DNA from 3 places in the Streptomyces desertarenae genome. Region 3 is predicted to be linked to each of the others. Evidence: riboswitches for the same ligand, from Rfam matches in the RefSeq annotation. Region 3 holds a riboswitch; each other region holds the start of a gene.

Region 1 (3,263 bases), on a different contig from region 3:
GGTCCTCGCGTCCGGGTAGTGGTCGGGGTGGAGGACGCCGCGGGCGGCGCGCGTGCTCTCCCAGGCGGGGTGGGGGCCGTACCGCTCGGCCAGGTCCGCCGAGGCCTCGTAGGCGGCGAGCATGATGCGCTCGGAGATCCGGGTGGACAGCCGCCGCGCCCCGGGCGAGTCGAAGGGCAGCCGCAGCCGGAAGAACACGTCCTGGAGGCCCATCAGGCCCAGACCGACCGGCCGCCAGCGGGAGTTGGACGCGGCGGCCTGCTCGGTGGGGTAGTAGTTGACGTCGACCACGCGGTCCAGGAAGAGCACGGCGGTGCGGACGGTGGCGTCCAGCCGCTCCCAGTCGACCGCCCCGCCGGGGCGCCCCCCGTCCTCGCGCAGGTGAGCGGCGAGGTTGACCGAGCCCAGGTTGCACACCGCGGTCTCGCCGTCGTCGGTGACCTCCAGGATCTCGGTGCAGAGGTTGGAGGAGTGGACGACGCTGCCCGGCTCGGCGGTCTGGTTGGCCGTGCGGTTGGCGGTGTCCTTGAAGGTCATCCAGCCGTTGCCGGTCTGGGCCAGGGTGCGCATCATCCGTGCGTAGAGGGTGCGGGCCGGGACCGTCCGCACCGCCGACCCGGCGGCCTCGGCGCGGCGGTAGGCGGTGTCGAACGCCTCGCCCCACAGGTCCACCAACTCGGGGACGTCCGAGGGGGAGAACAGCGACCAGTCGGCGTCCGCCTCGACCCGGCGCATGAACTCGTCGGGGATCCAGTGGGCGATGTTCAGGTTGTGGGTGCGGCGGGCGTCCTCGCCGGTGCTGTCGCGCAGTTCGAGGAACTCCTCGACGTCCGCGTGCCAGGTCTCCAGGTAGACGCAGGCCGCCCCCTTGCGCCGGCCGCCCTGGTTGACGGCCGCGACCGAGGCGTCCAGGGTCCGCAGGAACGGCACGATGCCGCCGGAGTGCCCGTTGGTGCCGCGGATCAGCGAACCCCGCGCGCGGATCCGCGAGAACGACAGCCCGATGCCGCCGGCGTGCTTCGACAGCCGCGCGACCTGGTGGTAGCGCTCGTAGAGCGAGTCCAGCTCGTCCCGGGGGGAGTCCAGCAGGTAGCAGGACGACATCTGGGGGTGCCGGGTGCCGGAGTTGAACAGGGTGGGGGAGGAGGGCAGGTAGGACAGCGTGCTGGTGAGCCGGTGGAACCCGGCGACCTCCTCCAGCGCCTCCTCGGAGGAGTCGGCGGCCAGGCCGCAGGCCACCCGCAGCAGGAAGTGCTGCGGGGTCTCGATCACCCGCCGGGTCGCCGGGTGGCGCAGCAGGTAGCGGGAGTGGAGGGTGCGCAGCCCGAAGTAGCCGAAGCGGTCGTCGGCGCCGTCCGCCGCGGCCCGCTCCGCCAGCGCGTCGAGCCGTTCGGCGTGCTCGGCGACGAACCCGGCCGTGCGGTCGGCGATCAGCCCCTCGCGCCGGCCGACCGCCACCGACGCGGAGAAGGACACCGCGCCCTGTCCGGCGGCCTCCTCGCGGATCGCCCGGACCAGCAGCCGGGCCGCGAGCCGCGAGTACTCGGGCTCCTCGGCGATGAGGCCGGCCGCTGCCTCGGTGGCCAGGGACCGCAGTTCCCCCGCGCCGGAGCCGGGACTGCGGCCGCGCAGCGCGGCGGCGGCGACCCGGCCCGGGTCGGTGGCGGGCAGATCGGCGGCGAGGTCGGTCAGGGTGCGCAGCAAGGCGGTACCGGAGCGGTCGTCGTCCTCCGGTGCGGGGGCCGAGACGGGCTCCGCTGCTGAGATGGTCAACTCGGTGCTCTCCCTCGTGGGCCTGCGGCCCCGCGGGGAGGCGGGCACGACGGGCGGACGGGCATGCCCGTCCGGATCGGGGCGTGACCGCGCGCGTCCGCCGGCCCAACCCACGGGGCCCGGACGTGACTGGACACCGTCGGCAGGTCCTCGGACTTGTGGCGGGCGGCCGGCCCGTGCAGACGGCACAGGGGCAGCCCGCCGCACACCGTTGCGGGACAGCTCCGGATTCCCACCGGATTCCCCTGCGGCGACAGCGGGATGAGCATACATCTTGTGCCGTATCGAGCCAGCACCCCAACATGTTGTGTCGTGGTGCCCCTGCGGCCCCGTAGAGGGCGGAAACGGCGGACGGTGCGGGAACCGCCCGGCGCCCCCCGGGCGCCGCGGTCGGCGGGGAGGCGGGGGGGGGACCTCCGCCGCGCGGTTCAGGCGCGGCGCACTTCGTACCCGGTGGCGGGCGCAAGGACTCCGTCGATGGCTCGCAGGAACGCCGCACCCGGCGGCGCCGGGCGGCGGGGCCGCGTGCCGCCGTCCTCCCCGGGTGGGAGTCCCCGGGGATCCGCTGGGAGCGGCGGGCGGAGGCCCGGTCCACCGCCGGGGGCGAAGGCGGGCCGGGTGGCCCAGGGGTCCGGGCGGTCCGCGCGTACTCCCCGCCGCGCACCGCGGAGGCGCCCGCGTCCGGCTGCCCGACCGCCCTCCGCCTCCCCGGCGGCCCTCATGCGGCACCCCGCCGGCGGCGCGGGGACTCCCCGTCGGCGGGGTGCGGGGGTGCGGGGGTGCGGCGGGGCGCCTCAGTGCCGGGCGTCCACCGTGGGCGGGGGCAGTTCCTTCTGGACGCCCGGGTCGCCGGCGTCCGCGGTGTAGTCGCCCGCGGTGGTGCTGTCGAGGCCCTCGGGGGCCTTCACCGCGCGCAGGACCAGGGTCATCACGACCGTGACCGCCAGGTTGAGCACGAACGCCGTCAGGCCGATGTAGCCGATCTCGCCGATGAGCGGGATGGTCTGTGAGCTGCTGGCGAAGTGCTGCTGGGTGGGGCTGGAGGTGTTGTAGGCCACCGCCGTGCCGTAGGCCATGCCGACCGCCCAGCCGGCGAGCAGCGCCCAGCGGTGGAACCACCGGGTGAACAGACCGCCCACGATCGCGGGGAAGGTCTGCAGGATCCAGATGCCGCCCAGCAGCTGGAAGTTGATCGCCACGGTCTTGTCCATGCCCAGGACGAAGACCAGCGCGCCGACCTTGACCAGCAGGGAGGTGACCTTGGAGACCTGGGTCTCCTGCGCGGGCGTGGCGCCCGGTCTGACGAACTCCTTGTAGATGTTGCGGGTGAACAGGTTGGCCGCCGCGATCGACATGATCGCCGCCGGGACCAGCGCGCCGATGCCGATCGCCGCGAAGGCCACCCCGGCGAACCAGTCCGGGAACATGGTCTCGAAGAGCTGGGGGATGGCGAGCTGGCCGTTGTCCACCTTCACCCCGGCCGCGATCGC
Region 2 (3,263 bases), on a different contig from region 3:
AATCCGTCCCCAGTTCACCTTGCGTTCACCCTCGATCCCTACGTTCACCGAGTACCGCCCCTCCGACTGATTGCCTGGGTGAGATGGAAAACATCACGCTTCTCATCGGGATCGTGATCGTCACAGCCTTGGTGTTCGACTTCACCAACGGCTTCCACGACACGGCCAACGCCATGGCCACCACCATTTCCACCGGGGCTCTCAGGCCCAAGACGGCGGTGGCGATGTCGGCGGTCCTCAACCTCGTCGGCGCCTTCGTGTCGGTCGAGGTCGCCGCGACCATTTCCAAGGGCCTCATCAACGAGGACTCCGGCATCGAACCGGCGGTGATCTTCGCGGGGCTGGTCGGCGCCATCATCTGGAACCTGCTGACCTGGCTGGCCGGACTTCCCTCCAGCTCCTCGCACGCCCTCATGGGCGGCCTGATCGGCGCGACCATCGCCTCGGTCGGCGTCGGCGCCGTCTCCTTCGACGCGGTCGTGATGAAGGTCCTGATCCCGGCCGTGGTCGCCCCCCTGGTCGCCGGCGTCGCCGCGATGCTCGCCACCCGCCTCACCTACCGGCTCAGCCGGAGCAGCGACGAGCAGGAGGTCGCCAAGGGCTACCGGGCCGGGCAGATCGCCTCGGCCGCCCTGGTCTCCCTCGCCCACGGCACCAACGACGCCCAGAAGACGATGGGCGTCATCACCCTGGCCCTGATCTCGGGCGGCGCGCTCGGCGCCGACGCCGACCCGCCGCTGTGGGTCATCGCCTCCGCGGGCATCGCCATCGCGCTGGGCACCTACCTGGGCGGCTGGCGCATCATCCGCACCATGGGCAAGGGCCTCACCGACATCCGTCCGGCGCAGGGCTTCGCCGCGCAGACCAGCTCGGCCGTCACCATCCTGGCCTCCTCCCACCTGGGCTTCGCCCTCTCCACCACCCAGGTCTGCTCCGGCTCGATCATGGGCTGCGGCCTGGGCCGCAAGGGCGGTGCGGTGCGCTGGAGCACCGCGGGCCGCATGGTCGCCGCCTGGGGCCTGACGCTCCCGGCCGCCGGCCTGGTCGCCGCGGGCTCCGCCCTGCTGGCCACCCAGGGCGACTGGGGCGTCACCACGGTCGCGGTCCTGGCCGTGGCCGCCATCGCCGCCATCTGGTTCGCCTCCCGCCGCGAGCCGGTGGACCACACCAACGTCAACGACGTCGAGGCGGACACCGCCGAGGAGGCGGGCGTGGTCACCGCCGCCCTGCAGGCCGTCGCCCCGCCGCCGACCGCCGCCGCCCTGGAGGAGGCCGAGGCCGCCGCCCGGAGCGGGAAGACCGCCGTCTCCGCCTCCTGAGGCGCCGCTCCGCGCCCTGCCCCTCCCGGGAACCCGATCCCCCGCACCCACGCGGTCTCCGCACGGGTCGCAGACACGAAGGAAGAAGCACCATGGACATCGACTGGGCCGCTCTCGGCCAGGTCTTCGGGGTCAGCCTCGTGATGACGGTCGGCCTGGTGGGCATGTTCACCCTCGGCATCGTCGGCTCGGCCGGCGGACGCGGGAAGGGCGGCCCCGCCTCCCCGGCCCGCCTCGGCTCCTACGCCTGCTACGCCCTGTGCGCGGCGGCCGTGGCCTACGGCATCTACATCATCGCGGCCTGAGCCGGCCGTCCGTCCCGCCACCGGCGCCCCGGCGGCGGGACGGCCGGCCGCCAGTACCCCCGGCACGAGAGCCGAGCGGGCGTCCGGCACACCGCGCCGGGCGCCCGCTCGGTGTTCCGGGCGGACGCCCCGCGCCGCGCACCGGTGGGCGTCCGCCGCGCGCGGCGGGCCCGTGTGCGCTTCCGCACAGTGCGCCGCCGCAGGTCACGGCCGAGTTGACGCGCCCTCCCGGGCGTGGTGGACTTCCCGTTGCCCAACGGCGGCAGGAGAGGAAGCCGGTGCGAATCCGGCGCGGTCCCGCCACTGTCACCGGGGAGCGCTCCCCCACCCAGCGTCACGGCCCGCACATCGGGCTGGAAGGCCGGGGGAAGCGCCGATCCGGGAGCCAGGAGACTCTCACCGCCGGTCACGTCGAGCCAGGGCGAGGACCCTGAGTGAGGACATACCGCCATGCACGGCACCCTGCCCGCGTCCGCACCGCCGCTTCCCCCCGCGCACAGGTCAGCACGAGGCGTGACGGCCCGCTGACGCGATGCGTGCCCACCGCACGGCGACCGCTCCCGCGGATCCCGCCGCGTCCCCTGCCGCCCCGGCCGCGTCCGGCGCGGCCTGCGCCTACGCCTGCGGAGCGGTGCTGGGACACCTGATCGACCTCGTCGCCGGCGACCCGCGCCGCGGCCACCCCGTCGCCGCCTTCGGGCGTGCCGCCGCGGCCGCCGAGCGGCTGCTGTGGCGCGACCACCGCGGCGCGGGCGCCCTGTACGCCGCCGTGTGCGCGGGCGGGACCGCGGCGGCCGCGGCGGCGCTGGACCGCGCCGTGCGCCGCTCCCCCGCCGCCCGCACCGCGCTGACGGCCGCCGCCGCCTGGTCGGTGACCGGCGGCAGCAGCCTGGCCCGCGAGGCCCGCACGATCGCCGCCGCCCTGGAGGCCGGCGACGTCGGGGCCGCGCGCGCCCGGCTGCCGCACCTGTGCGGCCGGGATCCCCAGGCACTGGACGCCGACGGCATCGCCCGCGCGGTGGTGGAGTCCGTCGCCGAGAACACCTCCGACGCCGTGGTGGGCGCCCTGGTGTGGGGGGCGGCCGCGGGCGTGCCCGGACTGGCCGGCTTCCGGGCCGTCAACACCCTGGACGCGATGGTCGGCCACCGCTCGCCGCGCCACCTGCGCTTCGGCTGGGCCTCCGCCCGCCTGGACGACGCCGCCGGGTGGCCCGGCGCCCGGCTGACCGCGCTGCTGGCCGTCCTCGCCGGCCCGGACCCCCGCGGCGCGCTGGAGGCCTGGCGCGCGGACGCCCGCCGCCACCCCAGCCCCAACGCCGGTGTGGTGGAGGCGGCGTTCGCGGGCGCGCTGGGCGTACGGCTGGGCGGGACGCTGTCGTACGGCGGCCGCGTCGAGCACCGCCCGGTGCTGAACCCCTCCGGTCGCCCGGTGCGCGTGGCCGACATCGAGCGCACGGTGCGGTTGTCGCGCCGGGTGAGCGCTCTGGCGCTGGTGCTGTGCGCCGGTGCCGGTGCGCTGCGGGAGCGGAGGGCCGCCCGTGCGGCGGCCCGGAGGAGGGACCGGTGACGGATTCCACGGCGGCTGGTGCGGGAGGCGTCGCGGCGGGCGGCGGCCTGCTGGTGGCGGGGACGACCTCGG
Region 3 (3,263 bases):
TCCACCGTGAACGGCACGTCGGGCAGGCCCGGGGCGGGCAGGGAGTCGGGCAGCTCGCCCTTGTCGCCGACGGTGGGCACCGCGATCCCGGCGGCGACGGTGAGGGCGGTGAGGGCGACGATGGCCACCAGCGGGGCGGGCACCACCGTGGTGATCCTCGGGGAGAGCACCATCAGGGCCAGGCCGGCGGCCACCAGCGGGTAGACGGCCCAGGGGACGTCCCGCAGCTCGGGCACCTGGGCCATGAAGATCAGGACGGCGAGGGCGTTGACGAAGCCGACCATCACCGAGCGCGGCACGAAGCGCATCAGCTTCGCCACCCCCAGGGCGCCCAGCGCGATCTGCATCAGGCCGCCCAGGATGACCGCGGCGACCAGATGACCGAGGCCGTGCTCGCGGTTGAGGGGGGCGATCACCAGGGCGACCGCCCCGGTGGCGGCCGAGATCATCGCCGGCCGGCCGCCGACGACCGCGATGGTGACGGCCATGGTGAAGGAGGCGAACAGGCCGACGGCCGGGTCCACGCCGGCGATGATCGAGAAGGAGATCGCCTCGGGGATCAGGGCCAGGGCGACGACCAGTCCGGCCAGCACCTCGGTGCGGAAGACCTTCGCCGAGGAGAGCCAGACGGGGCGGGGCAGGCGCGGCCGGTGGGCCGCGGAGGTGTCAGCGGACATGCATCCGTTTCCGTGTCGGGCGCGCAGGCGGCGGGCGTGCGCGCGCAGGGTGCGCGGCTCCGTGCGGGAGCGGGGGTGCCGGTCGGGCCGCGGCCGTCGTCCCCGACGGGGGCCGGACCAGGGGATCGGCGGGCCCGGGAGGGCCGCCGGTCGGGCGTCGTCGCCCGACGGGACTCGGGAGGGCGGTGTTCCGCCCCTGGATAGACCCTACCCTGACGTGAGAGATGATTTCGTCCGCTGTCCTGTAAATCGCAGGTGAATCCCCTGTGGTGGCTTGTGATCCTTGTCACGCGGTAGGGTTGGACACCACGAACCCGAAAAATGTTCGGGCATCAGAGGGGAAGCGACCGTGACGGACGAGCGACGGATGCAGATCGGCGAGGTGGCCGAGCGGACGGGTCTGTCGCTGCGCACCATCCGGCACTACGAGGAGGTCGGCCTCGTCGTCCCCTCCGCCCGCACCAAGGGCGGCTTCCGGCTCTACACCGCCACCGACGTGGACCGCCTGATGGTCATCCGCCGGATGAAGCCGCTGGACTTCTCCCTGGAGGAGATGCGGGACCTGCTGACGATCACCGACAGGCTCTCCTCCGCGGAACCGCTGGAGGACACCGAACGGGACCGCCTGCGTGAGCGCCTGGACACCTACCGCAAGGTGGCCGACGCCCGCTGCGAGAAACTGCGCGCCCAGCTCATGGCCGCCGAGGACTTCGCCGCCACCCTCCGCCGCCGGCTCCGCGCCGACGCCTGACGCCCCGCCGCCACCGGAGCCGCAAAGGCGCGCCGGGGGCGGGCCGCCCGCCTGCGGGGGTCCCTGCGATGATGGCGGGCGAACAGGCGACGGCGGAACGAGGAAGCCGGTGCGACTCCGGCGCGGTCCCGCCACTGTGATCGGCGAGCGGATCCCGGACACGCCACTGCCCCCGGGCGGGCGGGAAGGCCGGGACGAGCGGCGACCCGAGAGCCAGGAGACTCACGCGGTCGCCTCCTCGAACGGACCCGGGGCGGATCTCCCCGGAAGAGAGGAGCGTGCCGTCGTGCCCAGGGAAGCACGCGAGAAGAGGCCGGCGCCGTGCCGCGTCACGGTGTGCCGGGACTGCTGCTGCGGCACCTCCAAGGTGCCCGGCGTCGACCACGCCGCGCAGCTCGCGCGTCTGCGCCGGGAGACGCGGGTCAGGGTCTCCGGCTGCCTGGACGTGTGCGAGCGGGCGAACGTGGTCGTGGTGCAGCCCTCCGCCGCCGGCCGTGCGGCCGGCGGCCGACCGGTCTGGCTCGGCCTGGTCAACGACCCCGCCGCGACCGAGGACGTCGCCGCATGGATCCGGGCCGGCGGTCCGGGGCTGGCGCCCTGCCCCGACGTGCTGGAGCTGTACGTCTTCCCGGCGCCGCGGAGTCGCCGGGCCGGGCCGGACGCGCCGCCGCGCGACACCGCACCCGTGCGCTGACCGGTCCGCCCCGCGGCGCCCGGCCGGACGCACCACCCCGGCCGGACGCACCACCCCGGCCGGGCGCCGCGGCCGGGAGCGGGCACCCGGCGCGGGCGCCCCGTCCCCGGTGCCGGTCCCGGGGAAATATTGTGCCAAGCGAAGGACGGACCCGGCCGGTGCCCCAGGGGGCGTCACCGCCCGCGGCCGGGCGCCCCCGCGGGAACGGCGCGGCGGGTGCGCCCCGTCACGCCGGTCGCGCCGCCGAGGCGTTCCGCCAGGCGGTCCCGCGCAGCAGGCGCAGGCCGTTGAGGGCGACGACGACGGTGGACCCCTCGTGCCCGGCGACGCCGAGCGGCAGCGGCAGGGTGCCGAACAGGTCCCAGGCGACCAGCACGGCGATGAACACCCCGGCGACGGCGAGGTTCTGGACCACCAGCCGGCGGGCGGCCCGGGACAGCCTCACGACGGCCGGAACGGTGGCCAGTTCGTCGCGGACCACGACGGCGTCGGCGGTCTCCAGGGCGAGGTCGGAGCCGGCCCGGCCCATCGCGACGCCGCAGTGCGCGGCCGCCAGTGCGGGGGCGTCGTTGACGCCGTCGCCGACGACCATCACCCTCCGGCCCTGCCGCTCCCACGCGCGGACGGCGGCGGCCTTGTCCTGGGGGAGGAGGCCGGCGCGGACGTCGGTGATGCCGACCTCCGCGGCCAGGCGCTGCGCGGCGCGCTCGTTGTCGCCGGTCAGCAGCACCGGCGGGCGCCCGGTCAGCTCGGTCAGCGCGGCGACGGTGGCGGCGGCGTCCGGCCGCAGCCGGTCGGCGATGCCCAGGACGCCGACCGGGACCCCGTCGCGGAGGACCACGACCGCGGTGCGCCCGGCGTCCTCCAGGTCCCGCACCAGGTGCCGCGCCCGGGAGTCGGCCCGGTCGGCGCCGGCGGGCAGGAGCCGGGCCGGGGAGCCGACCTGGACCGTGTGGCCGTCGACGGTGGCGCTCACGCCCCGGCCGGGGGCCGAGGCGAAGCCGGTCGCGTCGGCGACGGTGAGGCGGCGTTCGCGGGCGGCACCGGTCACGGCGCGGGCCAGCGGGTGCTCGCTACGGTGCTCGGCCGCGGCCGCCAGGGCCAGCAGGCCGTCGTCGGTCAGCCCGCTGTCCGGCAGGGG

Evidence for each region. Region 3 has a riboswitch for cobalamin ahead of ACFSJS_RS09840 ((2Fe-2S) ferredoxin domain-containing protein). Riboswitches for the same ligand answer to the same signal wherever they lie in the genome.
Region 1: another riboswitch for cobalamin. It lies ahead of ACFSJS_RS10385 (ribonucleoside-diphosphate reductase subunit alpha); the one in region 3 lies ahead of ACFSJS_RS09840 ((2Fe-2S) ferredoxin domain-containing protein).
Region 2: another riboswitch for cobalamin. It lies ahead of ACFSJS_RS25710 (cobalamin biosynthesis protein); the one in region 3 lies ahead of ACFSJS_RS09840 ((2Fe-2S) ferredoxin domain-containing protein).

What each region holds. Positions count from the first base shown of each region.
Region 1 covers NZ_JBHUFU010000005.1:112,936-116,198, forward strand. Annotated here, with positions in the region: gene ACFSJS_RS10385 (ribonucleoside-diphosphate reductase subunit alpha) at 1-1,773, opposite strand, end outside; cobalamin riboswitch at 1,898-2,082, opposite strand; gene mctP (monocarboxylate uptake permease MctP) at 2,568-3,263, opposite strand, start outside.
Region 2 covers NZ_JBHUFU010000023.1:39,345-42,607, forward strand. Annotated here, with positions in the region: gene ACFSJS_RS25700 (inorganic phosphate transporter) at 84-1,319, shown strand; gene ACFSJS_RS25705 (hypothetical protein) at 1,412-1,624, shown strand; cobalamin riboswitch at 1,894-2,019, shown strand; gene ACFSJS_RS25710 (cobalamin biosynthesis protein) at 2,157-3,191, shown strand; gene ACFSJS_RS25715 (cobyric acid synthase) at 3,188-3,263, shown strand, end outside.
Region 3 covers NZ_JBHUFU010000004.1:378,516-381,778, reverse strand. Annotated here, with positions in the region: gene ACFSJS_RS09850 (SulP family inorganic anion transporter) at 1-677, opposite strand, end outside; gene ACFSJS_RS09845 (MerR family transcriptional regulator) at 1,045-1,428, shown strand; cobalamin riboswitch at 1,486-1,672, shown strand; gene ACFSJS_RS09840 ((2Fe-2S) ferredoxin domain-containing protein) at 1,715-2,122, shown strand; gene ACFSJS_RS09835 (heavy metal translocating P-type ATPase) at 2,349-3,263, opposite strand, start outside.